Oharaeibacter diazotrophicus: one gene and its partner. The protein of the gene in region 2 interacts with the protein of the main gene of each other region in a pairwise test. Links are inferred from orthologs where the notes say so. Each region holds a gene or a part of one and is shown on either strand. Other genes may lie near its edges. The genes, in order: ctaD and EDD54_RS00845.

Region 1 (15,012 bases), on a different replicon or contig from region 2:
GCGGCGTCGATGCCGACCAACGCCCGCTCGATCCGGCTCCTCGAAAAGGCCGGATTCGCCCGCGAAGGCTTCGCCCGGCAGTATCTCCTGATCGACGGCCGTTGGCAGGACCACGTCCTGTTCGGCCTCGTCGCCGACGAGGCGGCCGGTCGCGGGCCGGCCGGGGCCGGTGCCGCAGGGGAACGCCCCCTCGGGATCTTGTGAAAATTCGAGATTCCTTCCAAGACAATTCGCGCGGACGCCTCGACCCCGGGCGCTCGTCGCCCGGAGAGACGTCGTTGGTCCTCGAACAGATCCGCCGCCTTTTCGCCGTGCTGCTGCTCGTGCTGGCCGCGACGGCGGTCGCCCGCGCCGCCGAGCCGATCTCGGTGCCGGTCGACGCTCCCGCGCTCGACCTGACCTCGGCGCTCGAATACCGCCAGGAGACGACGCCGAGCATCCAGGTCTCGACCGCCCCCGGCGCCGACGGCATCGTCCGGCGCATCGAGGTGCGCTCGCGGGGCGGCGAAGCGAACCCGACCTGGGTGGTGTTCGCGCTCTCCAACACCACCGACCAGCAACTCGACCGCCTGATCGTCGCTCCGCATTTCCGCCTCGCCGGATCGGGCATGATGTGGCCGGACCTCGGCGCCTCCCGCGTCGCCTCGATCACGCCGAGCCAGGGCTTCGCCCCGGAGCGCCAGCCCTCGCAGGACGCCGACGTCTTCCTGGTCACGCTCGACCCCGGCACCGTCGTCACCTTCGTCGCCGAACTGCGCACCCGCGACCTGCCGCAGCTGACGCTGTGGGCGCCGAACGCCTACAAGGACAGCGTCAACGCCTACACGCTCTACCGCGGCATCGTGCTCGGCATCGCCGGCCTGCTGGCGCTGTTCCTGACCATCCTGTTCGTGGTCAAGGGCTCGCTGATGTTCCCGGCCACCGCGGCGCTGGCCTGGGCGGTGCTGGCCTACATCTCGATCGATTTCGGCTTCTGGAACAAGGTGTTCGACGTCGAGACCGGGTCGGACCAGCTCTACCGTGCCGGTTCGGAGGTGATGATCGCGGTGACGCTGGTCATCTTCCTCTACGCCTATCTCAACCTCAACCGCTGGCACGTGCGCTACAGCCACGTGCTGCTGATGACGCTGGCCGCGCTCGCCGCGCTGTTCGGCGTCGCCGCCCACGACCCGTCGATCGCCGCCGGCATCGCGCGGATGGCGCTCGCCGGTCTCGGCGCGCTCGGCATGATCCTGATCCTGGCGCTGGCGCTGCGTGGCTACGACCGCGCCATCATGCTGATCCCGACGTGGCTGCTGTTCATCGCCTGGCTCGCCGGCACCGGCCTGACGGTTTCGGGCCGGCTCGCCAACGACATGGTGCAGCCGGCGCTGTCGGGCGGCCTCGTGCTGCTCGTCCTGCTGCTCGGTTTCACGGTGATGCAGCACGCCTTCGCCGGCGGCGCCATCGCCGAGGGGCTGATGAACGATTCGGAGCGGCGCGCCCTGGCGCTGACCGGCGCCGGCGACGTCATCTGGGACTGGGACGTCACGCGCGACCGCATCTACACCTCCTCGGAGGCCGAGGAGAGCCTCGGCCTGAAGCGCGGCGCGCTCGAGGGCCCCGCGCGCGACTGGCTGGAGATCCTGCACCCGCAGGACCGCGACCGCTTCAAGGCGACGCTCGACGCCGTGGTCGAGACCCGGCGCGGCCGGCTCGCCCAGACCTTCCGGCTCCGCGCCGCCGACGGTCACTACCAATGGTACCGCCTGCGCGCCCGGCCGATCCTCGGCAACGACGGCGAGGTGATCCGCTGCGTCGGCACCCTGCTCGACGTCACCGACACCAAGACGGCGCAGGAGCGCCTGCTGCACGACGCGGTGCACGACAACCTCACCGGCCTGCCGAACCGCGAGCTGTTCCTCGACCGCCTCGCCACCGCGGTGACGCGGGCGCAGTCGGACAGCAGCGCCAAGCCGACGGTGTTCCTGATCGACATCGACCGCTTCCGGCAGGTCAACGAAAGCCTCGGCCTGTCGGTCGGCGATTCGATCCTGCTGACGGTGGCGCGCCGGCTCGGCCGTCTCCTCAAGCCGCTCGACAGCCTCGCCCGGCTCGATGGCGACCATTTCGGCATCATCCTCGTGTCCGAGCAGACCGAAGAGCGCATCGAGGCCTTCGCGGACGCGGTGAAGCGGGCGATCCGCGCCTCGATCGTGTTCGGCGAGCGCGAGATCTTCCTGACCGCCTCGATCGGCGTTGCCGGCTTCGACCGCGACGTCCGTGAGCCCGGCGACCTCGTCAAGGACGCCGAGATCGCCGCCGCCTATGCCAAGCGCCAGGGCGGCGACCGTACCGAGACCTTCCGGCCCGCATTGCGCACCGCGGCGGCCGACACGCTGACGCTGGAGAGCGACCTGCGCCGCGCCGTCGAGCGCGAGGAGTTCAAGGTGGTCTACCAGCCGATCATCCGGCTGGAGGACCGCAAGGTCGCCGGCTTCGAGGCGCTCTTGCGCTGGGACCACGCCAAGCGCGGCCGGATCCCGCCGAGCGAGTTCATCCCGGTCGCCGAACGCAGCGGCCAGATCGTGCCGCTCGGCATGCTGGTGCTCGAGCGGGCGGCGCGCCAGCTGGCCGAATGGCACCAGAGCTTCCCGCAGGGCGAGGCGCTGTTCATGTCGGTCAACGTGTCGAGCCGGCAGCTGCTGCGTCACGACCTCATCAACGACGTCAAGGCGGTGCTGTCGCGCAGCTCGCTGCCGAAGGGCACGCTGAAGCTCGAGCTGACCGAAAGCCTCCTGATGGAGAATCCCGAGTTCGCCGCGCAGATGCTGCAGCGGCTCAAGGAACTCGGCGCCGGCCTGTCGCTCGACGACTTCGGCACCGGCTTCTCCTCGCTCGCCTATCTCCAGCGCCTGCCGGTGGACACGCTGAAGATCGACCAGAGCTTCCTGAAGAGCACGGCGAAGAACCGCCTCGTCATCCTGCGGGCGATCGTGCAGCTCGCCCAGGACCTCGGCATGGACGTGGTCGGCGAGGGCGCCGAGACGGAGGCCGACGTCGCCGACCTCGTGCGCTTCGGTACGGACTACGCCCAAGGCTTCCTGTTCGGCCAGCCGATGACGCCGGAGGAAGTGCGCAAGATGATGGAAAAGAGCGCCAAGGCGAAGGCCTGACGGCGCCCGCGGGGCCCTTCGCCTCAGCGGCGCGACCGCAGCAGCGCGCGCATCCTCACCGCCCAGACCCCGACCAGGGCGGCCGCGAGGCCGTACCACGTGATGGCGTAGCCGAGGTGGCTGTTCGGGAAGGCGACCACCGTCTCCCCCCCCTGGGGCAGGCCGCCCGGGGTCTCGCCGGCGGCCTCGTCGACCGTGAAGGGCGCGACCTTCGCCGGGTCGAGGCCGGTCGCCGCGGCCATGGCGGCGGGGTCTCGGACGAACCAGACGTTGCGGGCAACGTCGTCGGCCGGCGACAGCCAGTTCCGCCCCTCCGCGGGCCGCATCAGGCCGGTCACCGCGACCGTGCCGGCCACCTGCCCGTCCGGCCGGGTCGCCGGATCCTTGCGGTCGAGCGGCACGAAGCCGCGGTTGACGAAGACGACGCGGTCGAAGCCGTCCAGCGCCAGCGGGGTCAGGACGAAGTAGCCTTGGCCGCCGAGCGGGCCCTTCGGCTCGCCGAGCGCGATGAAGACGTGGACTTCGCGGGAATGGTCGAACGTGCCGGAGAGGCGGACCGGCCGGTATTCGATCTCCTCCGCGGTCAGGCCGGCCCAGGTGTCCGGTGCCGGCAGCGCCGCCGGCGCGGCGTGGACGCGGGTCTCCACCCGGGCGATCAGATCCTCCTTCCACGCGAGGCGGTGGACTTGCCACGTGCCGAGCGAAACGAGGGCCGCGAACGCCGCCAGCGTCGCACCGGTCAGTAACAGAGCCTGTCGCCGCGTCGATCGCGGCTGCGCCGTCGCAGCGCCGGGCGCCGTCACGGCGCGGCGTCCCCGCCGTCGGCCTTGCCGTCGACGAGGCGGCCCTCGGTCGCCTTGTTCTGGTACTGCAGGCCGATCATCAGTCCCTTCAGCGGCCGCAGCAGGCCGAGGGACAGGATCAGCGTCGACGGCAGCCAGAGCAGCGCGTGCAGCCACAGCGGCGGCTGCCACGTCACCTCGACGTAGAGCGCGAGGCCGACCACCACGAAGCCGATCAGCAGGATCACGAACACCGCCGGGCCGTCGCCGCTGTCGATGAACTTGTAGTCGAGGCCGCAGGCGGTGCAGGCCGGCGCGGTGTCGAGGAAGCCCTTGAACAATCGGCCCTGGCCGCAGCGCGGACAACGGCCGCGCATGGCGGTGGAGGCCGGCGGCACCGGCGCGTAGAGGGCCTTGTCCTGCATGGCTCGCGTCATCCCTTCAAAGCGTTCGGCGCGCGGGGAGCCCCGCGCGCCGAAACGGATCGTCGCATGCGCCCGCCGGACGGGCTCCCTCCGGCGGACCGCCGCTCGGGCCGGTCAGCCGCCGTGGACGTGACCGCCCCAGCCGCCCCACACGTAGATGCAGGCGAACAGGAACAGCCAGACCACGTCGACGAAATGCCAGTACCACGCCGCGGCCTCGAAGCCGAAGTGCTGCTTCGGGGTGAAGTCGCCGCCGATGGCGCGGATCAGGCAGACCAGCAGGAAGATGGTGCCGACCAGGACGTGGAAGCCGTGGAAGCCGGTCGCCATGTAGAAGGTGGCGCCGTAGATGTTGCCCGAGAACGTGAAGGCCGCGTGGGCGTACTCGTAGGTCTGGACGCAGGTGAAGATCGCGCCGAGGGCGACGGTCAGCACGAGGCCCCAGACCAGACCGCGGCGGTCGTCGTGCAGCAGGGCGTGGTGGGCCCAGGTCACGGTGGTGCCGGAGGTCAGCAGGATCAGGGTGTTGAGCAGCGGCAGGTGCCAGGGGTCGAACACCTCGACGCCCTTCGGCGGCCAGACGCCGCCGGTGTGCTCGACGCGCAGCACCTGATGCGCCTCGTTGGCGAACAGGCTGGCGTCGAAGAAGGCCCAGAACCAGGCGACGAAGAACATCACCTCGGAGGCGATGAACAGGATCATGCCGTAGCGCAGGTGCAGAGACACCACGCGGGTGTGGTGCCCCTCGTGGGCCTCGCGGACCGTGTCCCGCCACCAGCCGAACATGGTGTAGAGGATGATCAGGAGGCCGACCACGAAGATCCACGGCGTGGTCATGTTCATGCCGGCGAAGATCAGCTCGTTGCCGCTGTGCCAACGCATGAAGGCGATCGCGCCGAAGCCGAAGATCAGCGCGCCGACGGAGGCGATGAACGGCCACGGGCTCGGGTCGACGAGATGGTAGTCGTGGTTCTTGGTAGCTCCAGCCATCTTTCTCTCCCGCTGTCGTCCGCGACGTGCCCCTGGCCGCCGGCGACGGATGGGTCTCGGATCTTGTTAAAGGCGCTTGGCGGCGGCGTCGGGCTCGACGGCCGCCACGGGTCTGGCCGGCGTCGCCGCCGGGAAGAAGGTGTAGGACAGCGTCACGGTGCGGATGCTGGCCGAGTCAGGATCGTCGACCATGGCGGGGTCGACGTAGAAGGTGACTCCCATCTCGAGCTCCTCGCCGGGCTGCAGCGTCTCTTCGGTGAAGCAGAAGCAGGCGATCTTCGAGAAATAGGCGCCCATGGCGTCGGGCGTGACGTTGTAGGTGGCCCGGCCGGTGGTGGCGACGTCGGTCAGGTTCTTGGCGCGGAACTTGACGGTGCCGAGTTCGCCGACCTTGAGCGTGACCGAATGGACCTCCGGTTCGAAATGCCACTTCAGGCCCGGCGCCACGTTGGCGTCGAACCGGACGGTGACGTCGCGGTCGAGCACCTTCACGCCCTCGGCGGAGGTCGCGACCTGGGTGGTGCCCTCGTAGCCGGTGACCTTGCAGAACAGGTCGTAGAGCGGCACCGAGGCGAAGGAGAGTCCGACCATCGCGACGAAGACGCCGGCGCAGGCGAGCGCGACGGTGCGGTTGCGGCGGTCGCCGCCGTCCGGGGCGGTCATGACGCGTGGCTCGCGATGTTGCCGCCGATCCGGACGACCGTGACGACGAAGAACAGGATCACCATGGCGCCGAGCATCAGCGCGATCGCGATCGAGCGCTGGCGGCGCCGGCGCTCCTGCTCGGGCGTGAGGCGGATGCCGTTGTCGTTCATCGCTCAGCTCCCGAGGACGGTCGCGAGCAGCCGCTCGACCGGCAGCACGGCGAACAGCGCGAACAGGTAGGCGATCGAGAACAGGAACAGCCGCATCGCCGCCTTGCGGGCCGGCGCGCCCTCGGTGACGCGCAGCACCCGGACCGACAGCGCGAGGAAGACCGCGCCGAGCACGGTGGCGACCGTGCCGTAGAGCAGCCCGCCGAGGCCGATCGCGCAGGGCACGAGGCTGACCGCGACCAGGACGACAGCGTAGAGCAGGATCTGGCGGCGCGTGGTCGCCTCGCCCATGGCGACCGGCATCATCGGGATGCCGGCGCGGGCGTAGTCGTCGGACTTGACCAGCGCGAGCGCCCAGAAGTGCGGCGGCGTCCAGAAGAAGATGATCAGAAAGAGGACGATGCTCTCGACCGAGACGCCGCCGGTGACCGCGGCCCAGCCGATCATCGGCGGAAAGGCGCCGGCGGCACCGCCGATCACGATGTTCTGCGGCGTCGAGCGCTTCAGCCACATCGTGTAGACGACGACGTAGAAGAAGATCGTGAAGGCGAGCAGCGCGGCGGCGACCCAGCCGACCAGGACGCCGAGCGTGAACACCGACATCACCGAGAACACCATGCCGAACTGCAGCGCCTCGGTGGGGCTGACGCGGCCCGACGGGATCGGGCGGACGGCGGTGCGGGTCATGACGCGGTCGATGTCGGCGTCGTACCACATGTTGAGCGCGCCGGAGGCGCCGGCGCCGACGGCGATGGCGAGCAGCGCCACGGCGGCGATCACCGGGTTGATCGAACCCGGCGCCATGGCGAGACCGACGAAGGCGGTGAAGACGACGAGGGACATCACCCGCGGCTTCATCAGCGCGAAATAGTCCCTGGGCTCGGCCAGGGAGACGCCGACGACGCCCGCGTCGACCGGGGTGGATCCCGTGATGTCCGTCATCTCGTCCCTCCGGGGACCGCCTCGGCCGCGGCCGGTCGGCGTCCGCCGTCTCGATCACTGGTGCGTCCGCCCGGCCGGAGCGGCCGGTGGCGGACCGGAGACGGGCACCGCGCGGCGCCCGCCCGTCCTTCGTGTCCGCCCGGACCGGCCGTCGGCCGATCCGGGACGGGCGGCCTCAGTGGGCCTCGGCGCGGATGCGCGGCAGGGTCTCGAACTGGTGGAACGGCGGCGGCGAGGACAGGGTCCACTCCAGCGTCGTGGCACCCTCGCCCCACGGGTTCGGGCCGGCGATCCGCTTCTTCTGGAAGGCCTCGAAGACCGTGTAGAGGAACACGAGCACGCCGATGGCCGAGATGTACGAGCCGAAGGACGAGATCAGGTTCCAGCCGGCGAAAGCGTCGGGATAATCGACGTAACGGCGCGGCATGCCCTGCAGACCGAGGAAGTGCTGCGGGAAGAACACGAGGTTCACGCCCACGAACATGACCCAGAAGTGAGCCTTGCCGAGCGTCTCGTTGTACATGTAGCCCGTCATCTTCGGGAACCAGTAGTAGAAACCGGCGAAGATGGCGAACACGGCACCGAGCGACAGCACGTAGTGGAAATGCGCCACCACGTAGTAGGTGTCGTGCAGCACGCGGTCGAAACCGGCGTTGGAGAGCTGCACGCCGGTGACGCCGCCGACCGTGAACAGGAAGATGAAGCCGATCGCCCAGATCATCGGGGTGCGGAACTCGATGGAACCGCCCCACATGGTGGCGATCCACGAAAAGATCTTCACGCCCGTCGGCACCGCGATCACCATCGTGGCCGCGACGAAGTAGGCCTGGGTGTCGACGTCGAGGCCGACGGTGTACATGTGGTGCGCCCACACGATGAAGCCGACGCCGCCGATCGCGACCATGGCGTAGGCCATGCCGAGGTAGCCGAACACGGGCTTGCGCGAGAAGGTCGAGATGATGTGGCTGATGATGCCGAAGCCCGGCAGGATCAGGATGTACACCTCGGGGTGACCGAAGAACCAGAACAGGTGCTGGAACAGGATCGGGTCGCCACCGCCGGCCGGATCGAAGAAGGTGGTGCCGAAGTTGCGGTCCGTCAGCAGCATGGTGATCGCGCCGGCGAGGACCGGGAGCGACAGGAGCAGCAGGAACGCGGTCACCAGCACGGACCAGGCGAACAGCGGCATCTTGTGCAGCGTCATGCCCGGGGCGCGCATGTTGAAGATGGTGGTGATGAAGTTGATGGCGCCGAGGATCGACGACGCACCCGCCACGTGCAGCGACAGGATGGCGAAGTCCATCGCCGGGCCGGTCGTGTTGGTGGTCGAGTACGGCGGGTAGATCGTCCAGCCGCCGGTGACGCCGTTGGAGCCGTCGGCACCCTCGACGAACATCGAGCCGACCAGCAGCAGGAACGCCGGCGGCAGCAGCCAGAACGAGATGTTGTTGAGGCGCGGGAAGGCCATGTCCGGCGCACCGATCATGATCGGCACGAACCAGTTGGCGAAGCCGCCGATCATGGCGGGCATGACCATGAAGAAGATCATGATCAGGCCGTGGGCCGTCGTGAACATGTTGTAGACGTTCGGATCGCCGAAGATCTGCATGCCGGGCTGCTGCAGCTCCATGCGCATCGCGACCGAGAGCGCACCACCCACGATCCCCGCGAACACCGCGAAGATCAGGTACATCGTGCCGATGTCCTTGTGGTTGGTGGAGTAGACGTAACGACGCCAGCCGTGCGGATGGTCGTGGGCGTGGGCGTCGGCGTGAGCGGTGGCCATCGAAGGCTCCTTACCGTGGTGACCTCGCGAGGGGCGGCCGAGCCGCCCCTGAACTCGTCTTCTTCTCGGGAGCGTCCCGCCTCAGTTGGCGGCGACGTCCGTGGTCTTCTTCGCGTTCGTGTCGTCGAAGGCCGCGAGCAGGGCGTTGGCCTGATCGATGTCCGACGCGGCGGCGCTCGCCCACTGCTGATACTGCTCGGGCGTGACGGCGCGGATCTCGATCGGCATGAACGCGTGGTTCTGGCCGCAGAGCTCGGAGCACTGGCCGTAGTAGGTGCCGACGTCCTCGGCCTTGAACCAGGACTCGTTCAGGCGGCCCGGGATGGCGTCGATCTTGACGCCGAACGGCTGCATGGCGAACGAGTGGATCACGTCCGAGGCGGTGACCTGGACCCGGACGACCTCGCCGACCGGCACGACCAGCGGATAGTTCACCGAGAGCAGGCGCTTCTGCTTGGTCGGGTCGGTGATCTCGTCGTCGGTCAGCATGAAGCTGTCGAAGGAGATGCCGGCGTCCGGATACTCGTAGGACCAGTTCCACTTCACACCGGTGACCTTGATGGTCAGCTTGGCGTCGGGGATGGTCTGCTCCTCGTAGAGCAGGCGGAACGAGGGCACCGCGATCGCGAGCAGGATCAGGATCGGCACCACCGTCCAGGCCACCTCGATCAGGGTGTTGTGCGAGGTGCGCGAGGGCGTCGGGTTGGCCTTGGCGTTGAAGCGGACCACCACGACGACGAGCAGCGCGAGCACGAACAGCGTGATGATCGCGATGATCCAGAAGGTGAAGCCGCCGAAGGCGTGGATGTCCCGGGCGACCTCCGATTCGGCCGACTGCAGGTAGGTCCCCCACTCGACCGGACCGGCGGCGCGGGCCGCCCCCGCCGCGAGGAGACCTCCGGCGGCGGTCGCGAGACCCGCGAGCTTAGCGAAGTTGATCACGTTTCCGCTCCTTCACGACACCGGGGCGCGGCGGCGGATACCCGTCGATCCACCATGCCGCGCCGCGGCGAAAACCTCAGGTCCGACCAGCATCCCTCCGGGCGTTCCGCGGGGGCTTGCAACCCCGCGGCCGGTCGAGCGGCTCGGCCATGTCCTCGCCAAACGTGCTCCCGCGGCCCGCCTCGTCCGTGGCGTCGCCCCTCCGCGACGCCGCCGCCTCCCCGTCCGGAGCGCGGCCGAATGAGACCCGGAGCTGTTTGATCTGGATCAAACCGTCAGAGAAAAACCATATGCCGCCGGCATCCGCAATGCCCCCCGGATGCCCTTCATGCGGCAAAAATGCGCGCGGGGTCGTCGCCTCGGGATCGCCGCGTTTGAGCGGGATGACCGAAAAGGTATAGGCTCCATGGGCCCGAGGCCGCGGAAACCGCACGATTCGACCGCGGCACGGGCGAAACGTCGGACCAAAGTCGAAGGCGCCGACATGCCCCGCAGTATTCCACCGGACCCTCGGGATCATCGATGCTGAGCTTGAAGAAAATGGCAGCGGCCTTCGCGGTTCTCGCGATCGCGGCAGGCGGGATCGCCGGGGAGCCGAATCGGGCGGCGGCCCAGGGCGCCGTGAAGCAGAGCTTCGGCGACTGGCAGATCCGCTGCGACCGGCCGCCGGGCGCGCGCGCCGACCAATGCGCGCTGATCCAGAACGTCACCGCCGAGGACCGCGACAACGTCGGCCTGTCGGTGATCGTGCTGAAGACCGCCGACAAGCAGGCGCGCATCCTGCGCGTGCTCGCTCCGCTCGGCGTGCTGCTGCCCTCCGGCCTCGGCCTCAGGGTCGACGCCAAGGACATCGGGCGTGCCGGGTTCGTGCGCTGCCTCGCCAACGGCTGCTTCGCCGAGGTCGTGCTGGAGGACGACCTGATCAAGCAACTCGAGACCGGCACCTCGGCCACCTTCATCATCTTCCAGACCCCCGAGGAGGGCATCGGCATCCCGATCTCGCTGAAGGGCTTCAAGGAGGGCTACGCGGCGCTGCCGTGAGGCGCGCGGCGGGACGGTGAAATCCGCCCTCGGCGCGCCTATGTTCACCGCTCCGACACCCCGCTCCAACGACGGGCCGCGGCAGCGCCGCCGGCCCGGCACCTCGACGAAGGCGCCATGACCCGACCGACCGACCTCTTCGCCCACGCCGGCCTCGATCCCGAGCGCGCCCGCGCGATCCTGGCGGATGCGCTCGCCGGCGCCGACGACGGCGAACTCTACCTCGAGCGCACCCAGAACGAGGTCCTGGCCTTCGACAACGGCCGCCTCAAGACCGCGACCTACGACGTCGCCCAGGGTTTCGGCCTGCGCGCCGTCGCCGGCGAGGCGGTCGGCTACGCCCACGCCGACGACATCTCGGAAACGGCACTGCTGCGGGCCGCGACCTCGGTGAAGGCGGTGTCGGCGGGCTATTCCGGCATCGCCGCCGAGGGCCCGCGGCCGACGAACCGCAAGCTCTACGGCGACGACAACCCGCTGGTCTCGCCGGTGTTCGCCGCCAAGGTGTCGCTGCTGTCGGAGATCGACGCCTACGCCCGCTCGCGCGATCCGCGCGTCAGGCAGGTTACGGCGTCGGTGGCCGGGTCCTACAAGATCGTCGAGATCCTGCGCGCCGACGGCACTCTCGTGCGCGACGTCCGGCCGCTGGTACGCGTCAACGTCTCGGTCGTCGTCGGCGACGGCGACCGCCAAGAGACCGGCAGCCACGGCGCCGGCGGGCGCACCGGCTACGACCTCCACATAGCCCCCGACCAGTGGCGCGCGGCGACCGACGAGGCGCTCCGGCAGGCGCTGGTGGCGCTCGACGCCCGCCCGGCCCCGGCCGGCAGTTTCGACGTCGTGCTCGGCCCCGGCTGGCCCGGAATCCTGCTGCACGAAGCGGTCGGACACGGCCTCGAGGGCGACTTCAACCGCAAGAAGACCTCCGCCTTCGCCGGCCTGATGGGCGAGATGGTGGCGGCGAAGGGCGTCACCATCGTCGACGACGGCACGGTGCCGAACGCGCGCGGCTCGCTCACCGTCGACGACGAGGGCACGCCGTCGCAGTGCACGACGCTGATCGAGGACGGCCGGCTCGTCGGCTACATGCAGGATCGTCAGAACGCCCGGCTGATGGGCGTCGCGCCGACCGGCAACGGCCGGCGGCAGTCCTACGCCCACGTGCCGATGCCGCGGATGACCAACACCTACATGCTCGGCGGCGACCGTACGCGCGCCGAGATCGTCGAGAGCGTCAGGGACGGCATCCTCGCGGTCTCGTTCGCCGGCGGTCAGGTCGACATCACCTCGGGCAAGTTCGTGTTCGACTGCACCGAGGCCTACCGCATCCGCAACGGCCGCATCGAGGAGCCGCTCAAGGGCGCCATGCTGATCGGCAACGGCCCGGAAGCGATGAAGCGCGTCTCGATGGTCGGCGACGACATGGCGCTCGACACCGGCATCGGCACCTGCGGCAAGAACGGCCAGGGCGTCCCGGTCGGCGTCGGCCAGCCGTCGCTGCGCATCGACGCCATGACGGTCGGCGGCACGGCGACGTGAGGGCGACGCCGATCCGCCTCGTCCTGTTCGACCTCGACGACGTGCTCTACGACTACGACCGCGCCCGGCGGATCCGGCATCTCGCGGCCGCCACCGGTCTCGCGGAAGCCGCGATCGAGCGGGCGATCTGGACGGAGGGCGTCGAGGACGCCGCCGACGCCGGCGCCTTTGCCGACGTCCCCCCCTATCTCGCGGCGTGGTCGGCGGCGCTCGGCGTCAAGGTCGACCTCGACCTCTGGACAGCGGCCCGGCGGGTGGCGATGACGCCGATCGAGGGCAGTCTCGCGCTGGCGCGGCGGCTTGCCGACGCCGGGACGACCGTCGCGATCCTGACCAACAACGGCCCCGCGGTCCACGCCATGCGCGAGCGGCTGGTGCCCGAGGCTGCGGCGCTCGCCGGCGGGCGCTTCCTGGTGTCGTCGGCCTTCGGCACGCGCAAGCCCGATCCGGCCGTCTACCTGCGCGCGCTCGACCGGCTCGGCTTCGCGCCCGACGAGACGCTGTTCGTCGACGACCGCGCCGACAACGTCGCCGGTGCCCGCGACGCCGGGCTCGACGGCCACCGTTTCGTCGGACCGGACGGGCTGGCCGCGGCGCTGGCGGCGCGCGACCTGCCGCAACCCGGGGCCGACCGTCCGCGTTCGCACCGAGCGTAATCGTCCCGGTTCCGCCGCGGCGGCGCGATCCCCATTCTCCCACCGGCGGTGCCGTTCCGCGGCCCCGCCGTGCCCGCCTTGCCGCGCCGGCCCCCTCCCCCGCCGCGCGCCGTCTCCCGGAACACCGCCGTGCCCGACTGGATCGCCGCCGACCTCGCCGCCCTCGCCCAGGTGGTGCTCATCGACGTCGTGCTCGCCGGCGACAACGCGGTGGTGGTCGGCATGGCGGCGGCGGGTGTCGAGCGCTCGATGCGGCGGCGGGTCATAGTCTGGGGCATCGTCGGCGCGGTGGCGCTGCGCATCCTGTTCGCGGTGCTGGCGACGCGGCTGCTCGACCTTACCGGCCTGACACTCGCCGGCGGCGTGCTGCTGCTGTGGGTGTGCTGGAAGATGTACCGCGAGATCCGCCAGACCGGCCGCGACGAGGCGGCCGCGCTGGCCGGCCTCGCCGCCGCGGGGGCGGCGCCGAAGTCCTTCGGCGCCGCGCTGTCGCAGATCGTGCTCGCCGACGTCTCGATGTCGCTCGACAACGTGCTGGCGGTCGCCGGCGCCGCGCGCGAGCACGTCGGCGTGCTGGTCCTCGGCCTGCTCTTGTCGGTGGCGCTGATGGGCGCGGCGGCGACCGCGGTCGCCGCCCTGCTCGCCCGCCACCGCTGGATCGCCTGGATCGGCCTTTGCGTCGTGCTCTACGTCGCGCTCGGGATGGTGTTCCACGGCTCGGCCGAGGTTGCCTGCCTCGGGACCGACGACGTCGAGACCTGCGTCGCCGCGCCGCTCAGCGCGCTCCGGGCCGGGCTCGGCGGTTGACGGCGCGGCCGGCCGCGCCGATTTCGCGCTTGTGCGGCACCGGCCGGCGGCGTTAGGAACGCGGGCATGAACAGGATGGATTTCCCCGGCGGCGGCGGCGAGGCCCAGATCCGCTATCTCGACGGCGACTACAAGGTCGTCCGGTCCGGCTCGTTCGTGCGCTGCGCCATCACCAACCGGCCGATCCTCTTGCAGGATCTGAAGTACTGGAGCGTCGAGCGCCAGGAGGCCTATGTCGACGCCGAGGCCGCGCTCGAGGCATATCAGCGCCACGGCGGCGGCCGCTGAGGCTCAGCCGCCTTCGCGCCAGCGTCGGCGCGCGGTCTCGATCAGGCCGGCGAGCGCATGCGGCGCCTCGAAGACGCAGTCGACCGCGACCACCACCGATCGGCCGGCGAGGTCCGCCCGCGGCCCCGCCGCCGCGTGGGCGAGCCGCACCGCGTCCTTTTCGGTGGTGACCGGCAGCGCGCCGAGCGCGTCGGCGCGGGCGAGGATCGCGCGGGCGTCGGCGTCCGTATAGGGATGGTGGTCAGGGAAGCCCCGCGTTTCGACGACGTAGACGCCGCCGGCGCGGAGTTGGTCGAAGAACTTCCGCGGCCGGCCGAGGCCGGCATAGGCGTAGACCCGGCGGCCCCGCAAGCCCTCGACGCCGCGCTGGTCGAGCCGGGCGCGAAGCACGGGACGGCCGGCGCCCACCGCCGACCGCAGCACCGCCATGGCGCTTTCCCCAGCGGGTTCACCGACCGTCACGACCGCGTCCGCCCTGACCATCTGGGCGTCGACGGGCGCGCGCAGCGGGCCGGCCGGCAGCACGAGGCCGTTGCCGACGCCGGCGGCGCCGTCGACGACCACCAGCGAGAACTGCTTCTCGATTGCCGGATTCTGGAATCCGTCGTCGAGGATGCAGAGGTCGGCGCCGAGGCCGGCCAGCGTGTCGAGGGCGCGGCGACGGTCGCGGCAGACCACCGTCGGGGCGACGCGGGCGAGCAGCAGCGCCTCGTCGCCGACCTCGTCGACGCCATGGCGGTCGGGCGCGACGACGAGCGGGCCGGCGAGCCGGCCGCCGTAGCCGCGGGTGAGGAAGCAGGGGGACAGCCCAACGTCGGCGGCGGCACGGGCGAGCGCGATCGCG
Region 2 (14,985 bases):
GGCCCGCGCCCGGGCCAAGCTCCTCGCCGACCACGCCGCGATCGGCGCCGCCGTCGTGCTGGTCCTGATCGTGCTCGCCGTGCTCGCCGCGCCGCTCTACGCCCGCCACGTCTCCGGCACCGACCCCTTCCGCTCGACCCTGAGCGCCAAGATCGAGATCGGCGGCAAGAAGGTGCCGGTGATGGAGCGCTCCACCGAGGGCCTCGGCCTCGGCGTCACCCCGATCGGGCCGACCTGGGGCCCGCGCTACCTGCTCGGCGCCGACAGCCAGGGCCGCGACGTCGCCGCGCGCCTCCTCTACGGCGGCCGCAACTCGCTCCTGATCGCCGGCAGCGCCACCGCGCTCTGCCTGTTCCTCGCCGCGCTGGTCGGCGTCACCGCCGGCTTCTTCGGCGGCGCGGTCGACCTCGTGCTGTCGCGCCTGCTCGACGTCCTTTGGGCCTTTCCGGTCTACCTGCTGGCGATCTCGCTCTCGATCGTGCTGATCAACGGCGGCCTCACCATCGGGCCGATCACGATCGCCTCGAACAGCCTGATGCTGCCGATCCTGATCATCGGCGTGATCTACGTGCCCTATGTCGCCCGGCCGATCCGCGGTCAGGTGCTGACGCTGAAGCGCTCGGAGTTCGTGCTCGCCTCGGTCGGCCTCGGCATCCCGCGCCGGCGCATCCTGGTGAAGGACATCCTGCCCAACGTCTCGACCACGCTGATCGTGTTCGTGCCGCTGATGATGGCGCTCAACATCGTCACGGAATCGGCGCTGTCGTTCCTGTCGATCGGCGTGCAGCCGCCGGACGCCTCCTGGGGCACCATCATCCAGGAGGGCCAGGGCCTGCTCTACTCCCGGCCCGCGGTGTCGCTCGCCCCGGGCATCGCCATCGTCGTCACGGTGCTCGCCCTCAACGTGCTCGGCGACGGCGTCCGCGACGCCTTCGATCCCCGCTCCAAGCTCCGGCCGCGGTGACCCCATGATCGTCAGCCTGATCCGCCGCCTCGCCGAGATGGTCTTCGTGATGTTCGGCATCTCCGTGGTGGTGTTCCTGATCTTCTTCGCCACCCCCGGCTCCGACCCCGCCGCCCGCATCGCCGGCCGCAACGCCGCGCCCGAGACGGTCGAGCAGGTCCGCCGCGACTTCGGCTTCGACCGCCCGCTGCCGGTGCAATACGTCTCGATGATGCGGCGCCTGTTCGTGACGCAGGATCTCACCTCCTTCGTCAACCGCGGCCAGCGGGTGATCCCGCTGGTGATGGACGCCGCCCCGATCACGCTGTCGCTGGTCGCCGGCGCGGCGGTGATCTGGGTGATCGGCGGCATCCTGCTCGGCGTCGTCACCGCCGCCACCGCCGGCACGTGGGTCGACAAGACGCTGATGATCGTCGCCCTCGTCGGTGTCTCGATGCCGGTGTTCTGGCTCGGCGAGGTGATGAACCTCCTGTCGCAGTCGCGCCTGCACGACACCTGGATGTTCTCCTGGGTGCCCGCGCTCGGCTACAAGCCGTTCTCCGAGGATCCCGCCGGCTGGTTCAGGACGCTGGTGATCCCCTGGTTCACGCTCGCCGCCCTCTACGTCGGCATCTACGGCCGGGTGCTGCGCGCCAACCTCGTCGAGGCCTACCAGGAGGACTTCGTGCGCACCGCCCGCGCCAAGGGCCTCGGGCCGGCGCGGGTGATGCTCCGCCACGCGCTGCGCACCTCGATGATCCCGTTCATCACCATGTTCGGCCTCGACTTCGGTGTGCTGGTCGGCGGCTCGGCCCTCCTCACCGAGGTGGTGTTCGGCCTCAACGGCGTCGGGCGGCTGACCTATCTCGCCCTCCTCAGCCTCGACCTGCCGATGATCCTCGCCACCGTGCTCTACGCCTCGTTCTTCGTGGTGGTCGCCAACGCGGCGGTCGACCTCGTCTACCTCGCGGTCGACCCGCGCACGCGGGAGGGCTGAGAGCGATGGCCGCGCAAGACCCCGCCGCCCCCGACCTCCTCGCCGTCGAGGGGCTGACCGTCTCCTTCGCCACCGACCGCGGCCGCGTCACCGCGATCCGCGACGTCTCCTTCGCCGTCAAGCCGGGCGAGATCCTGTCGATCGTCGGCGAGTCCGGCTCCGGCAAGACGGTGTCGATGCTGTCCGTGCTCGGCCTCACCGACCGGCGCACGACCACGGTCGAGGGCGCCGTCACCTTCCGCGGCCGCGACGTCCTCGGCCTGCCCGACCGGGCGCTCCGGCGCATCCGCGGCAAGGAGATCGCGCTGATCTCGCAGGATCCGATGACGGCGCTGACGCCGGTGCACACCGTCGGCTGGCAGATCGTCGAGCAGATCCGCACCCACGAGAGTGTCTCCGCCGCCGCGGCGAAGCGGCGGGCGATCGAGTTGCTCGACGCCGTCGGCCTGCCGAACCCGGCCGAGGCCTTCGGCCGCTACCCGCACCAGCTCTCCGGCGGCATGCGCCAGCGCGCGGTGATCGCGATGGCGCTGTCCTGCAGCCCGGCGCTGCTGGTCGCCGACGAGCCGACCACCGCGCTCGACGTCACCGTGCAGGCGCAGGTGCTCGACCTGATCGTCCGGCTGCGCCGCGACTTCGGTTCGGCGATCGTGCTGATCACCCACGACATGGGCGTCGTCTCCGAGGTCGCCGACCGGGTCATCGTGATGTACGCCGGCCGCATCGTCGAGAGCGGCACGCGCGACGAGATCTTCGGCAATCCCTCGCACCCCTACACCTGGGGCCTGATCGCCTCGATTCCGCCGATCGACGGCGCCCGGCCGCGCCGGCTCGCCTCGATCCCCGGCCTGCCGCCGACGCCGGCCAACCAGCCGCCCGGCTGCGGCTTCGCCCCGCGCTGCCGCTTCCGCTTCGCCCCCTGCGACGCCACCGTGCCGCCGCTGGCGCGCTCCGGTCACGCCGTCCGCTGCCACATCGAGCCGGCCGCGCGCCCCGACGCCCGCCGCCTCGTCCTGCCCGACTGGGAGACCGCCCGGTGACCGACACCGCCGTCCGCCCCCTGCTCGAGGCCCGCAACCTCACCAAGCGCTACGTCGTCGGCCGCAGCTTCGTGCCCGGCTCGGGCCGCACCGTCCACGCGGTCGAGAACGTCTCGCTCGCGGTCCGCCGCGGCGACACCCTCGGCCTCGTCGGCGAGTCCGGCTCGGGCAAGTCGACGCTCGGGCGCTGCCTGACCCGGCTCTACGACGTCACCGCCGGCGAGATCCTGTTCGACGGCGTCGACATCGCCCGCGCCGACGGCCGCGCCCTCGCGCCGGTGCGCCGGCGGATGCAGATGATCTTCCAGGACCCGTCCGCCTCGCTGAACCCGCGCCGCACCGTGCGCGACCTGATCGGCGAGCCGCTCGCCGTCCACGGCCTCCGGCCGCGCCGCGAGATCCCGGCCCGCCTCGACGAGCTGATGGACCTCGTCGGCCTGCCGGCCGCCTATCTCGACCGCTACCCGCACGAGTTCTCCGGCGGCCAGCGCCAGCGCATCGGCATCGCCCGGGCGCTCGCGGTCGAGCCGGAGCTGATCGTCGCCGACGAGCCGGTGTCGGCGCTCGACGTCTCGGTGCAGGCGCAGATCGTCAACCTGTTCGCGGACCTGCGCGAACGGCTCGGCCTCACCTACGTCTTCATCGCCCACGACCTCGGCGTCGTCCGTCAGGTCGCCGACCGGGTCGCGGTGATGTATCTCGGCGGCATCGTCGAGACCGGCGACACCACCGCCGTGTTCGGCGCGCCCGCGCACCCCTACACCGAGGCACTGGTGTCGGCGATCCCGCAGGCCCGCCGCGCCAAGGGACCGGTCCGCCCGCGCATCCTGCTCCAGGGCGACCTGCCGAGCCCGCTCGCCCCGCCCCCCGGCTGCGCCTTCTCCACCCGCTGCCCCAAGGCCTTCGACCGCTGCCGCACCGACCGGCCGGCGTTGACGCCGCGCGCCGACGGCCGCGCGGTGGCGTGTCATCTGCCGGGGTGATGGGAAGAGCGCGCCGGCGCGACGGTATCGGCATCCGGAAAGGGCGCAACGCGTCCTTCCGCTCTGCCCCTTCATCCTTCCCCTCGGGGGGTGAGGCGAAGCCGAACGCCGAGGAGGCAAGCGACTCCGAGGCCGGCGGTGCCGAGCGGAGCGAGGCGGAAGGGGTCGCGACGGACGGCGGAGCCGGCCGTTCCGCCCGCCGACGTCCAACGTCCAACGTCCGCCCCACGGAACCCCGACCCCTTCCGGCCCTCCGGGCCACCTTCCCCTGGAGGGGAAGGATGAAGACGGCGGGCTCCCGAGGCCCCCCTTCCCCCCCATCCGTATCCCACCACCCTCCCCACCCCGCCCAACTTAGGGCACAGTTTCCCGTAGAGTGCGGACCTCTGATTCGGGGTTGCCATCCTTGAGACCGGTTCCGGGCAAACGCGCGATCGCCGCGCTCCTCGTCGCGTTCGCGACCGCCGCCTGCTCGACGCTCTACGACATCGACCAGGCCGAACGCTCGATCCAGCCGATCCCCTCCGCGCTCAGGAGCGAGATGGCGCGGCTCGGCATGGCCGAGACGGCGCCGATCCTGATCCGCGTGTTCAAGCAGGAGAGCGAGCTCGAGCTCTGGAAGAAGGACCGCACCGGCCGCTACGCGCTCCTGAAGACCTACCCGATCTGCCGCTGGTCCGGGAAGCTCGGGCCGAAGCGCTTCGAGGGCGACCGGCAGACGCCGGAAGGCTTCTACGCGATCTCCCGCCGGCAGATGAACCCGGACAGCCGCTATTACCTCTCCTTCAATCTCGGCTTCCCCAACCGGCTCGAGGCCGCTCAAGGCTTCCAGGGCGCGGCGCTGATGATCCACGGCGCCTGCTCGTCGTCCGGCTGCTACGCCGTCACCGACGAGGCGGCGGCGGAGATCTACGTGGTGGCGCGCGAGGCGTTCCGCGGCGGGCAGGAGGCGTTCCAGGTCCAGGCGCTGCCGTTCCGGATGACGCCGGTGAACCTCGCCCTCCACCGCGACGACCCCAACATGCCGTTCTGGCGCACCCTCAAGGACGGCGCCGACGTCTTCGAGGTGACCCGGCGCGAGCCGACGGTCGGCTGGTGCGGCCGCCGCTACGTCTTCGACGCCCCCAACGTCGGCCGCGACTTCGACCCGCTCGCCGCCTGCCCGGCGCTCGAGACCGACCCCGCGGTCGCCGCCGCCGTCGCCGCCAAGCAGGCGCGCGACGACGCCGCCGTCGCCACCGTCGCGGCGTCCTATCCGGTGCTGCCGGCGATGTCCTACGTCGACGGCGGCATGCACCCGCGCTTCCGCGAGATCCTGGAGCGCGACGGCGCGCGCAAGCTCGCCAAGCTGACGTCGGAACGCGCGCCCGTGAGCCGCCCCGAGGCCGCCCTCGCCGATCCCTACGTGCCCGGCCTGCTGCCGCCCCCGGTCGACGCCACCCTGACCGGCTCGGTCGCCGCCACCACCACCGCGGCGGCGGCCGCCGTCGCGCCGGCCATAACGGCGGGCCAATAGCCTCTATCGACGCCCGCCCGGTTCACGGCGCGGGCGAACGGCGGCACTCTCTCCCGAACGACACCCAGGGAGGGGACCCGGCCGCACCATGCTGATGCACCGCCTGCTCGAGGCGAGCGCCGCGCGCACGCCGGACCGCGTCGCCTTCCGCTGGGTCGACCGCCAGCGCACCGCCACCTACGCCGAGGCCGTCGCCGCCATGGAGGCGATGGCCGGCGGCCTCGCCGACCTCGGCGTCCGCCCGGGCGACCGCGTGCTGGTGTTCGCCCACAACGGCCTCGACTATCTCGTCGCCATGCTCGGGGCGTGGCGGCTCGGCGCCATCTCGGCGCTGGTCAACGTCCGTTACGCCGACGACCTCGCCTACTACGTCGGCGACCACGCCCCGACGGTGATCGTCTACACCCACGACATGGCCAACCCGGTCCGCGCCGCGGTGGCGGCGGCCGGTCTCGACGCCCGGCTGATCTGCATGGACGGGCCACAGGAGGGCGCGGTGTCGCTGCCCGAGTTGATGGCCGCCGGCCTCGCCGCCCCCGCCGATCCCGGCCGTCCGGATGCGGTCGCCCACCTCTCCTACACCTCCGGCACCACCGGCCGGCCGAAGGGCGCCTGCCTCGCCCACGAACCGACGGTGACCGCTTGCCGGGTGATCGGCGAGCGCCTGCGCATCCGCGCCGACGACCGCTCCTTCGGGCCGACGGCGCTGTCGTCGTCCTACCAGCTGGTCGCCAACCTGTTGCCGCAGCTCGCGGTCGGCGCCACCGTCAACGTCATGGGCCGCTGGACGCAGCAGGCCGGCTGGGACGCCCTCGCCGCAACGCAAGCCACCATGTTCGTCGGCAATCCGGTGGTGCTGACGGAACTGCTCGAGGAATCGGAGGCGCGCGGCCGCCTGCCTTCGCCGCTGCGCTTCGGCCTCTCCGGCGGCGGACCGGTGCCGCCGACGCTGAAGCGCGCCTTCCGCGACGTGCTGAAGCTGCCGCTGGTCGAGAGCTACGGCCAGAGCGAGCTCGGCGGCTTCTTCGCCCTCGGCTTTCCCGAGCTCGAGCCCGACGACGACCGCCTGATGCGCGTCGGCCCGCCGCTGCCGGACAAGGAGGTGGCGATCCTCACCTCCGCCGACGAACCGGCCGCGCTGGGGCGCGTCGGCGAGATCTCGCTGCGCGGCGGCTTCATGGCCGGCTATTGGGGCAAGCCGGAGAAGACCGCCGAGGCGACTCGTGGCGGCTGGCTGCGCTCCGGCGACCTCGGTTCGATGGACGCCGACGGCTTCGTCACCATGCGCGGCCGCCGCTCCGAACTCGTCACCGTCGACGGCGTCGACTGGTTCCCGCGCGACGTCGAGGAGGCGCTCGCCGCCGAGCCCGGCGTGCTGCTCGCCGCGCTCGTCGGCCTGACGGGGCCGGACGGCACCCGACCGGTCGCCTTCGTCACCGCCCGCGCCGGCGCGGTGCTCGACACCGCCGCCCTCGCCGCCGCGATCGCGCCGAAGCTGCCCTACGACCTCGCCAAGCTCGAGATCCGCGTCGCCGCCGAGCTTCCGACGACGCCGACCGGCAAGATCGCCAAGGCGACGCTGGCCGAGACCGCGGGCGGCTGACACCCCCACCCGCCCGGCCGAGACACCGGAGACACGATGACCCGCTCCTTCGCCTGGTGGGACCTGTCCACCGCCGACTTTTCCGCCCGCGACCTCTCGAACACCGTGGTGATCTTCCCCGTCGCCGCCGTCGAGCAGCACGGGCCGCACCTGCCGGTCCGGGTCGACGCCGCGATCGGCGCCGGCCTGCTCGCCGCCGCGCTCGACGGCCTGCCCGAGGGCGCCGACGTGCTGGTGCTGCCGCAGATGCCCTACGGCAAGTCGGACGAGCACCTCGCCTTCCCGGGCACGCTGACGCTCTCCGGCGACACGCTAGCCGCGGTCTGGTTCGAGATCGCCGCCTCGGTGGCGCGGGCCGGGGCGCGCAAGCTGTTGTTCTTCAACGCCCACGGCGGTCAGATGGCGCTGATGGACATCGTCTGTCGGCGGATCCGGGTCGAGCTCGGCCTGCTCGCCGTCGCCTGCTCGTGGTTCCGGATCACGCCCGTCGACGACCTCTTCCCCGCCGCCGAGATCGAGCACGGCATCCACGGCGGCGACATCGAGACCAGCGTCATGCTCGCCCTCCACGGCGACCTCGTCGCCATGGACCGGGCCGAGAACTTCGTGCCGCTGACGGTCGAGATCGAGCGTTCCGGCAGCGCGCTCACCGCCGAGGGCCGGGTCGGGTTCGGCTGGCAGGCCCAGGACCTCCACCCCGCCGGCGTCTGCGGCGACGCCTCGGCCGCCACCGCCGCCAAGGGCGAGGCGGTGATCGCCCGCGCCGCCGAAGCCCTCCGCCGCCTCGTCGCCGACGTCGCCGCCTTCGACATGGCGCGCCTCACCGGCCGTACGCGGTTCGACCGCGGCTGAGCGCGCGCCGATCCTACGGCACCGCCCGCGACGCCCCGGCGCCGCCGTCGACGGCGAGGCATTCGCCGGTGACGCCGCGCGCCTCGTCGGCGATCAGGAACAGCACCGCGGCGGCGACGTCCTCCGGCTCGGCCGGGCGCGACAGCGGCGTGCGGCGGACCGGGCGCACGCCGGCGTCGGCGTCGACCGCCCCGGTCAGCACGGCGTTGATCCGGATGTCGGCGACCGCGAGTTCGGTGGCGGCGCCGCGCACGAAGCCCTCGAGCGCGCCGCGGGTGGCCCCGGTCAGCGCCTTGGCGACCGAATGGGCGCCGGTCGAGGGCAGCACCAGCGCGATGGCGGCGCCGGCCTCCATGCGCTCGGCGGCGAGCGCGACCATGGTCAGCGGCGCGACGATGCGGTGCTGCACGGCGGCGTTGACGCCTTCGGCCCCGCCGTCGATCAGCCAGGCCGGCTGCGCCTCCTCGACCAGCAGCACCATCGCGCCCGGCGCGCCCATGGCGTCGACGACCGCGTCGAAGGTCTCGGCCACGTTCTCCGGATCGGTCGGATCGACCGCGAAGGCGACGGCGCGGCCGTCGGTCTCCGTCTCGATCTCGTCGGACGCCTCGCCGTCGACGGCGACCACCGCGACGGTGTCGCCGGCGTCGAGCAGGGCGGACAGGATGGCGCGCCCGAACGGTTCCGCCGCGCCGACCAGCATCGTGACCCGGTTCATGAGCGCCCCGGCCCTCCCGAGAATCATCGCCGGCCCCCCGCCGGCGGCCGATCCTAACCGGTCGCCGCGGATTTCCGACCGGTTTTCAACCACCTGCCAAGCCGTTCGAGCGCCTCGTCGAGCACCTCGTCGCGCTTGCAGAAGCAGAAGCGGATGTAGTTGGTCGGCGGGTCGGAGGCGTAGAAGGCCGAGACCGGCACGGCGGCGACGCCGGCCTCCCGCGTCATGGTCAGGCAGGCCTCGCGGTCGTCGGCGATGCCGAGCGGGCCGACGTCGGTGGTGACGAAATAGGTGCCGGCACTCGGCAGCACCTCGAAGCCGAGGTCGGCGAGCCCGGCCGAGAGGCGGTCGCGCTTGGCGGCGAGGCCGGCGGCGAAGCCCTCGTAATAATCGTCGCCGAGCCGGAGGCCGCGGGCGACGGCGGCCTGGAGGTCGGGCGGGGTCGTGAAGGTGACGAACTGGTGCACCTTGGCGATCGGCGCCAGGAGGTGCGGCGGAGCGGTGACGTAGCCGATCTTCCAGGCGGTCAGCGAGAAGGTCTTGCCGGCCGAGCCGATCCGGACGACGCGCTCGCGCATGCCCGGCAGCGCCATCGGCGAGAGGTGGCGGCGGCCGTCGTAGACGAGGTGCTCGTAGACCTCGTCGGCGATCACGTAGGCGTCGTGCTTCTGGCAGAGGTCGGCGATCAGCTGCAGCTCCGCCTCGGTGAACACCTTGCCGGCCGGGTTCATCGGCGTGTTGATCACGATCGCCTTGGTGCGGTCGGAGAAGGCGGCGGCGAGTTGGTCCGGGTCGATCGTCCAGGTCGGCGGCGCGATCCGCACCAGCTTCGGGATGCCGCCGGCCTGTCGCACGATCGGCAGGTAGCAGTCGTAGAGCGGCTCGATCAGCACGACCTCGTCGCCGGGCGAGACCAGTCCGAGGATCGAATCGCAGATCGCCTCGGTCGCCCCGGAGGTCACCATCACCTCGCTCTGCCAGTCGACGTCGAGGCCGTGGAAGCGCCGGTTGCTCTCCGCCACCGCCCGACGCAGTTCGGGGATGCCCATCATCGAGGGATACTGGTTCGGCCCGGCCATCAGCGCGTCGGCCGCGGCGCGGCGGATCTCCTCGGGGCCGTCGACGTCGGGAAAGCCCTGGCCGAGGTTGATCGCCCCGGTCTCCACCGCGAGGCGGGACATCACCTCGAAGATGGTGGTGGGCAGGCCGGTGAAGATCGGGTTGGTCGGCTTCATCGAGGGGGCGTCTTCCGTGGGGGCCGATCCGGACCGGCGGCCCGGGTCGCGTCGCCCGGCGCGGGCGGTTCGGCGCGACGATAGAGGCCCGCCGCCGGGGCGACAAGGCGGCCGATCAGCGCCTCTCCGTCACCCCGCGCGCGGCCATCCCCACCGCTCCCCAGCGCGGCACGCGCGCGCGATAGGCGGCGTAGCGTCCCCCGAAGCGGCCGGCGAGGGTGCGCTCCTCGACGCCGACCTGCCGCAGGATCACGGCTGCGCCGATGGCGAGGCAGGCGAGCGTGAACAGCGACGGCGCCGCCAGGAACAGGCCGGCCTGCCCGATCAGCACGCCGGTGAAGATCGGATTGCGCGAGCGGGCATAGGGCCCGTCGGTCACCAGTACATCGGCGGCCCGCGCCGCGGTGCCGGAGCGCCATTCGTCGGCGAGGTAGGAATGGGCGTGGTCGGCGACCGCCAGCCCCGCGCACATCGCCACGAAGCCGACCGCGCGGACAGCGTCCGTCTCGAGCACCGGCAGCGCGCCGAGAAAGACGTCGGTCGCCGGCACGAAGACGCGTAGTGTCATCAGTCCCAGGATCGCCGCCCGGAACAGCCGGAACACGATCTGGTTCAGCCCGTTGGCGCTCCGCCACGGCCCGACCGGCGCATGCGGGAAGCCGCGTCGGGCGCGCAGGCCCGACAGCCGCGCCGTGTAGTGCAGCGCGACGAAGATGAAGTAGCAGGCTACGAACGCCCGCACGAAGTCCTCGAACGACACGTCGATCTCCCGAACGATCGACAAGGGCTCCCGAAAGCCGTCGTCGTCCCGATCTTCGACAGTCGCGAGGCGATCCGCAAGGGCGGCCGTCCGGGGCCGATCCGTTGGCGCGGATCGGCCCGGGGGGATCAGGGGTGGCGCGGGCTGACCGCCCAGGCGAGCGCCAGCACCGCGGCGGCGAAGCCGGCGGGCGCGACCGCGTACCACGACGACGCCGCGGCGAGGCCGGTGGCGCCCGCCCAGGAGATCGAGGAGAACGCCTCGGCGAAGGTGGCGACGCGCGAGGCGGTCTGGCGGCGGCGGAAGTGGCTGCGCTTGGCGGCCTTGCGGAACAGGAACTGGATCGCCGTCGCCGAGGCGGCCGACAGCGCGACGCCCGCCGCCGCCACCGCGGCGACCCAGGGGTCGACCAGCGCGAAGCCGAGGAGCAGCGGCGCCACCGGCACGGCGACGGCCATCATCACCGCCTCGATCTTGGCGCGGATCGCCGCGGCGAAGCCGATCGGCGCGGTCGCGACGAGGTCGGGGGCGTCCTCGCCGGAGACGGCCAGCCAGGCGAGGCCGCCGGCGAGCTGGCCCGCCGCCATCGCGACCATCGGCGCCAGCATCACCGGTGCGTCCTCGTCGCTGCCGAAGCCCTTCCACAGCATCAGCGCCGGCGGGATCAGGTAGAGCACCTGCATCAGCGTCTGCGAGATCAGCCAGGGATCGCGGCCGAGCAGGCGCAGTTCCTTGGCGCGGAGGTAGCCGGCGGCGCTGCGCGCCTTCAAAGGCCGGCGCGCCGCGGCGCGGCCGGTCGGCACGCCGTCGACCTGCGTCCCCGCCACGACCACGGCGTAGCGGGCGAAACGCGGCGCGGCGACCGCGACGGCGAGCGCGAACACCGCCACGGCGCCGACCAGCGCGCCGGCGAGCGCCGCGACGTCGCCCATGGCGGCGCGCGCCGGCCACCACAGGAGGCTGTCCGGTCCGGGCACGGCCTCGAGCAGGGCCGGCGAGCGGAACATCGAGAACCGTCCCATCTCGCCGTAGGCGAAGATGCCGATCGCCTGTGCGCCGATCACGAAGCCGGCGCCGATGATAGCGGCCGCGATCTGGGCGGCCGTGCGGGTCCGGCGCGGGCCGACGAAGCGCAGCAGCGCCAGCGTGATCGCGATCGCGACCGTCGCCGCCGCCAGCCCCATCGCCGCGACGACACCGTAGGCGGAGAGCCAGCGCGCGCCGCCGCGCAGCGCCAGCGCGTCGACGAAGGGGCCGACGATGATCACGGTCATCGTCGTCGTCGAGATCGCGGCGATGCCGGCGCGCAGCGCGAACACGGTCGGCAGCGGCGCCGGCGAGGAGGCGATCAGGTCGAGATCGGCGCGGCCGTAGACCACGCGGGTGACCGATTCCAGCGCCTGCGCCAGCATCAGTGCAAAGGTGAAGAAGGCGGCGCCGGTCACGACCAGCCGGTCGTGGGTGTCGAGGTTGTCGGCGAAGCGGGCGAAGTCGCCAACCATGCCGTAGGCCATGACGTGGAGGGCGAGCATGAACAGCGCGACGCCGAGGATAGCCGCGCGCTCGCGGCCGGTCCGGTTGCCCGACATCATGCCGAGCCAGTCGCGCCAGGCGAGCCGCGCCTCGTGGCGGGCGAAGCGGACGAGGGTCGAACCGGCGCTCACGCCGCCTCCCTCGCGGCGCCCTCGCCGGCGACGAGCGCGAGGAACACCTCCTCCAGCGTCGAGCCGGAGCGGCCGGCGCGCTCGCGGAGTTCCTCGAGCGTACCCTCGGCGATCAGCCGGCCGCCGGCGATGACGCCGATGCGCTCGGCCATCCGCTCGGCGACCTCGAGAATGTGGGTGGTCATGATGATGGTGGCGCCGGCGCGAACGCGGGCGCGCAGCACGTCCTTGACGAGGCGGGCGGCGGCGGCGTCGAGGCCGGTCAGCGGCTCGTCGAGGATGATCAGGCGCGGGTCGTGGATCAGCGCACCGGCGAGCGCAACCTTCTGGCGCATGCCCTTGGAGAAGCCCTCGCAGCGCTCGTCGGCGTGGGGGTCGAGGCCGAGCAGGTCGAGGAGCTCGGCGGCGCGCCGCTCGGCCTCCGCGTTCGGCACGCTCCAGAGCCCGGCGACGAAGGCGAGATATTCCAGCGGCGTCAGCTTGTCGTAGATCATCGGCTCGTCGGGGATCCACGCCATGATCCGCTTGGCGGCGATCGGATCCGCGAGCGCGTCGTGGCCCCAGACACGGACGGTGCCGGCGTCGGGCCGCAACAGTCCGGCGACCATGCGCAGCGTGGTGGTCTTGCCGGCGCCGTTCGGTCCGAGCAGGGCGTAGAACTCGCCGGCGCGTACGGTGAGGTCCAGCCCGGCCACCGCCGGGCGGACGAAGGTCTTCGACAGGCCCACGAGTTCCAGTGCCGCGACGTCCCGCATGCCGAGTTCGGCTCCCACCGCCATCCGAGGAGGATGCGGACAGGCTAGCGCCCGGCGGTTGAAGCGGGGTGAACGCGGCCGCGGAAAGCCGGGGGCGACCCGAGCCGGCCCCGCTCAGCCTCGTGCCACGGCGGCGACGTGGCCGGCGAAGTCCGTCGTCGCCATCAGCGCCCGGCAGCGGGCGAAGCGGCCGGCGGCGTAGGCGGCGAAGTCGTCGGCGGGGTTGCCGTTGGCGTGCTGGATCAGGCCCCAGAGCGTCCACAGGAGATCGCACATCGCCTTGTAGATCACCATGCGGCCGCGCTCGGCCGGCGTCGGGCCAGCGGGGAAATAGGCCGCCAGCATCTCCTCGTCCTGTTCGGGCGAGAAGGCGCCCTCGACCGAGAGGTCGCCGAGGTCCCACATCGGGTCGTTGGTGCCGCCGTATTCCCAGTCGACCAGCCACATGCGCTCGCCGGTGTCGAGGAAGTTCTCGCAGAGCGGGTCGCAGTGGCAGGACGCCAGCGGCAGCGGCCGGGCCGAGAGCGCGGCCTTGACGGTCTCCGCCTCCTTCAGGACGTCGAAGTAGCCCTCGGGCAGGTCGACGGTTTTCGTCGACAGGATGCGGAGATAGTCGTCGATCATCTGGAACAGCTCGAAGCGCGACGGGAACGCCGCCGCGCCATCGTGGAGCTGGCGGAACACCCGTCCCGCCCGGGCCGGGGCGCCGGCGCGGTCCGCGAAGCCGGCCGGCGTCATGGTGGCGACGCCGTCGAGGAAGCGGGTCACCATCACGCCGGTGGCGGGGTCGACGGCGAGGACCTCGGGCGAGACGCCGGCCGCGGCGGCGAGCCGGGCCATCTCGGCCTCGCGCCCGCGGTCGATGTACTCCTCGGTGCCGGCGCCGGCGAGGCGCAGGCAGAAGGCGGTGCCGCCGGCCTCGATCCGGAACACCCGGTTGGTCAGGCCGCCGAGCCGGCGCGCCGTCGCCGGCGTTCCCGCCGGCACGAGGCCGAGGCCGCCGAAGGTCGCGAGCGCCTCGGCCTCGTCGGTTCCGATGATGTCGTCCGCCATCGCCCTCTCCCCCGTCGTCACGACTTCAGCCGCTCGCCCTTGGCGTCGTAGAGGCAGCGCGGGCCGACCGTCGCCGGATGCAACCGGCCGAAGGCCTCCAGTTCGAAGCGCGCCGCCTCGAGGCCCTCGGTCGGAACATAGCCGAAGGCGATCGAGCAGCCGAGATGGTGGCCGTAGCCGCCGCTGGTGGTCGAGCCGACGACGCGGCCGTCGGCGAGGATCGCCTCGCCGCCCATCAGCGGCGCAAAGCCGTCGACGCGGAACGACACCAGCTTGCGCCGGCGCCCGGCCGCCTTCTTCGCCACGATCGCGTCGCGGCCCTGGAACGGGCCCTTGTCCGGCTTGACGCAGAAGCCGAGGCCGGCCTCGTAGGGGTCGTCGTCGGGGCCGACGTCGGCCGACCAGTAGAGATAGCCCTTCTCCATCCGGCAGCTGTCGATCGCCTTGTAGCCGGCGTCGCGGATGCCGTGGGCGGCGCCGGCCGCCTTCAGGCTCTCGTAGACGTGCGGGGCGAATTCCGAAGGGATCAGAAGCTCGTAGCCGAGTTCTCCGACGTATCCGATCCGGCTCGCCACCACCGTGGCGTCGCCGATCTCGACGATCCGGCAGCCGAGGAACGGGAAGGCGGCGTTGGAGACGTCGGTGGCCGACACGGTCTCCAGTACCGCCCGCGAGGCGGGGCCGCAGAGGTTCAGCACGGCGTAGCCGGACGTCACCTCGTGGATCGCCACCGAGCCGTCGGTCGGCAGGCCGGCGCGGATCGTCGCGCCGTCGCGGACGCCGAAGCCCGAGCCGGTGATCACGAAGAAGCGGCCGGCCTCCGGCTCCAGCACGGTGACGTCGGCCTCGATGCCGCCGCGGGCGTT

What was found.
Region 1: the proteins of EDD54_RS00845 (region 2) and ctaD interact in binary tests that used the Escherichia coli proteins (3 or more experiments, as listed by UniProt). The link is inferred for Oharaeibacter diazotrophicus from one-to-one orthologs.

What each region holds. Positions count from the first base shown.
Region 1 is NZ_SNXY01000009.1:372,274-387,285, forward strand. Bases 6,591-9,473 are described here. They hold ctaD (cytochrome c oxidase subunit I), read right to left. Parts: upstream 8,896-9,473; coding sequence 7,285-8,895; downstream 6,591-7,284. Other genes in these bases: EDD54_RS16795 (heme o synthase), read right to left, coding at 6,591-7,109; coxB (cytochrome c oxidase subunit II), read right to left, coding at 8,977-9,473. Also shown: EDD54_RS16765 (GNAT family N-acetyltransferase), read left to right, coding at 1-204; EDD54_RS16770 (EAL domain-containing protein), read left to right, coding at 279-3,155; EDD54_RS16775 (SURF1 family protein), read right to left, coding at 3,179-3,958; EDD54_RS16780 (DUF983 domain-containing protein), read right to left, coding at 3,955-4,362; EDD54_RS16785 (cytochrome c oxidase subunit 3), read right to left, coding at 4,477-5,352; EDD54_RS16790 (cytochrome c oxidase assembly protein), read right to left, coding at 5,419-6,015; EDD54_RS23075 (hypothetical protein), read right to left, coding at 6,012-6,167; more of EDD54_RS16795, read right to left, coding at 6,171-6,590; more of coxB, read right to left, coding at 9,474-9,837; EDD54_RS16810 (invasion associated locus B family protein), read left to right, coding at 10,360-10,878; metalloprotease TldD, read left to right, coding at 10,996-12,417; EDD54_RS16820 (HAD-IA family hydrolase), read left to right, coding at 12,414-13,073; EDD54_RS16825 (YjbE family putative metal transport protein), read left to right, coding at 13,203-13,880; EDD54_RS16830 (DUF2093 domain-containing protein), read left to right, coding at 13,947-14,168; lpxK (tetraacyldisaccharide 4'-kinase), read right to left, coding at 14,172-15,012. UniProt on the Escherichia coli protein: Cytochrome bo(3) ubiquinol oxidase is the terminal enzyme in the aerobic respiratory chain of E.coli that predominates when cells are grown at high aeration.
Region 2 is NZ_SNXY01000006.1:144,641-159,625, reverse strand. What follows is about bases 7,797-10,652. They hold EDD54_RS00845 (aminotransferase), read right to left. Parts: upstream 9,888-10,652; coding sequence 8,706-9,887; downstream 7,797-8,705. Other genes in these bases: EDD54_RS00840 (methyltransferase family protein), read right to left, coding at 10,003-10,647; EDD54_RS00850 (SDR family NAD(P)-dependent oxidoreductase), read right to left, coding at 7,948-8,652; EDD54_RS00855 (creatininase family protein), read left to right, coding at 7,797-7,934. Also shown: EDD54_RS00885 (ABC transporter permease), read left to right, coding at 1-964; EDD54_RS00880 (ABC transporter permease), read left to right, coding at 969-1,940; EDD54_RS00875 (ABC transporter ATP-binding protein), read left to right, coding at 1,946-2,980; EDD54_RS00870 (ABC transporter ATP-binding protein), read left to right, coding at 2,977-3,963; EDD54_RS00865 (L,D-transpeptidase family protein), read left to right, coding at 4,370-5,479; EDD54_RS00860 (class I adenylate-forming enzyme family protein), read left to right, coding at 5,568-7,082; more of EDD54_RS00855, read left to right, coding at 7,119-7,796; EDD54_RS00835 (permease), read right to left, coding at 10,776-12,311; EDD54_RS00830 (ABC transporter ATP-binding protein), read right to left, coding at 12,308-13,066; EDD54_RS00825 (choline/ethanolamine kinase family protein), read right to left, coding at 13,181-14,119; EDD54_RS00820 (GcvT family protein), read right to left, coding at 14,137-14,985. UniProt on the Escherichia coli protein: Shows aminotransferase activity with methionine and histidine as substrates, and to a lesser extent also with phenylalanine.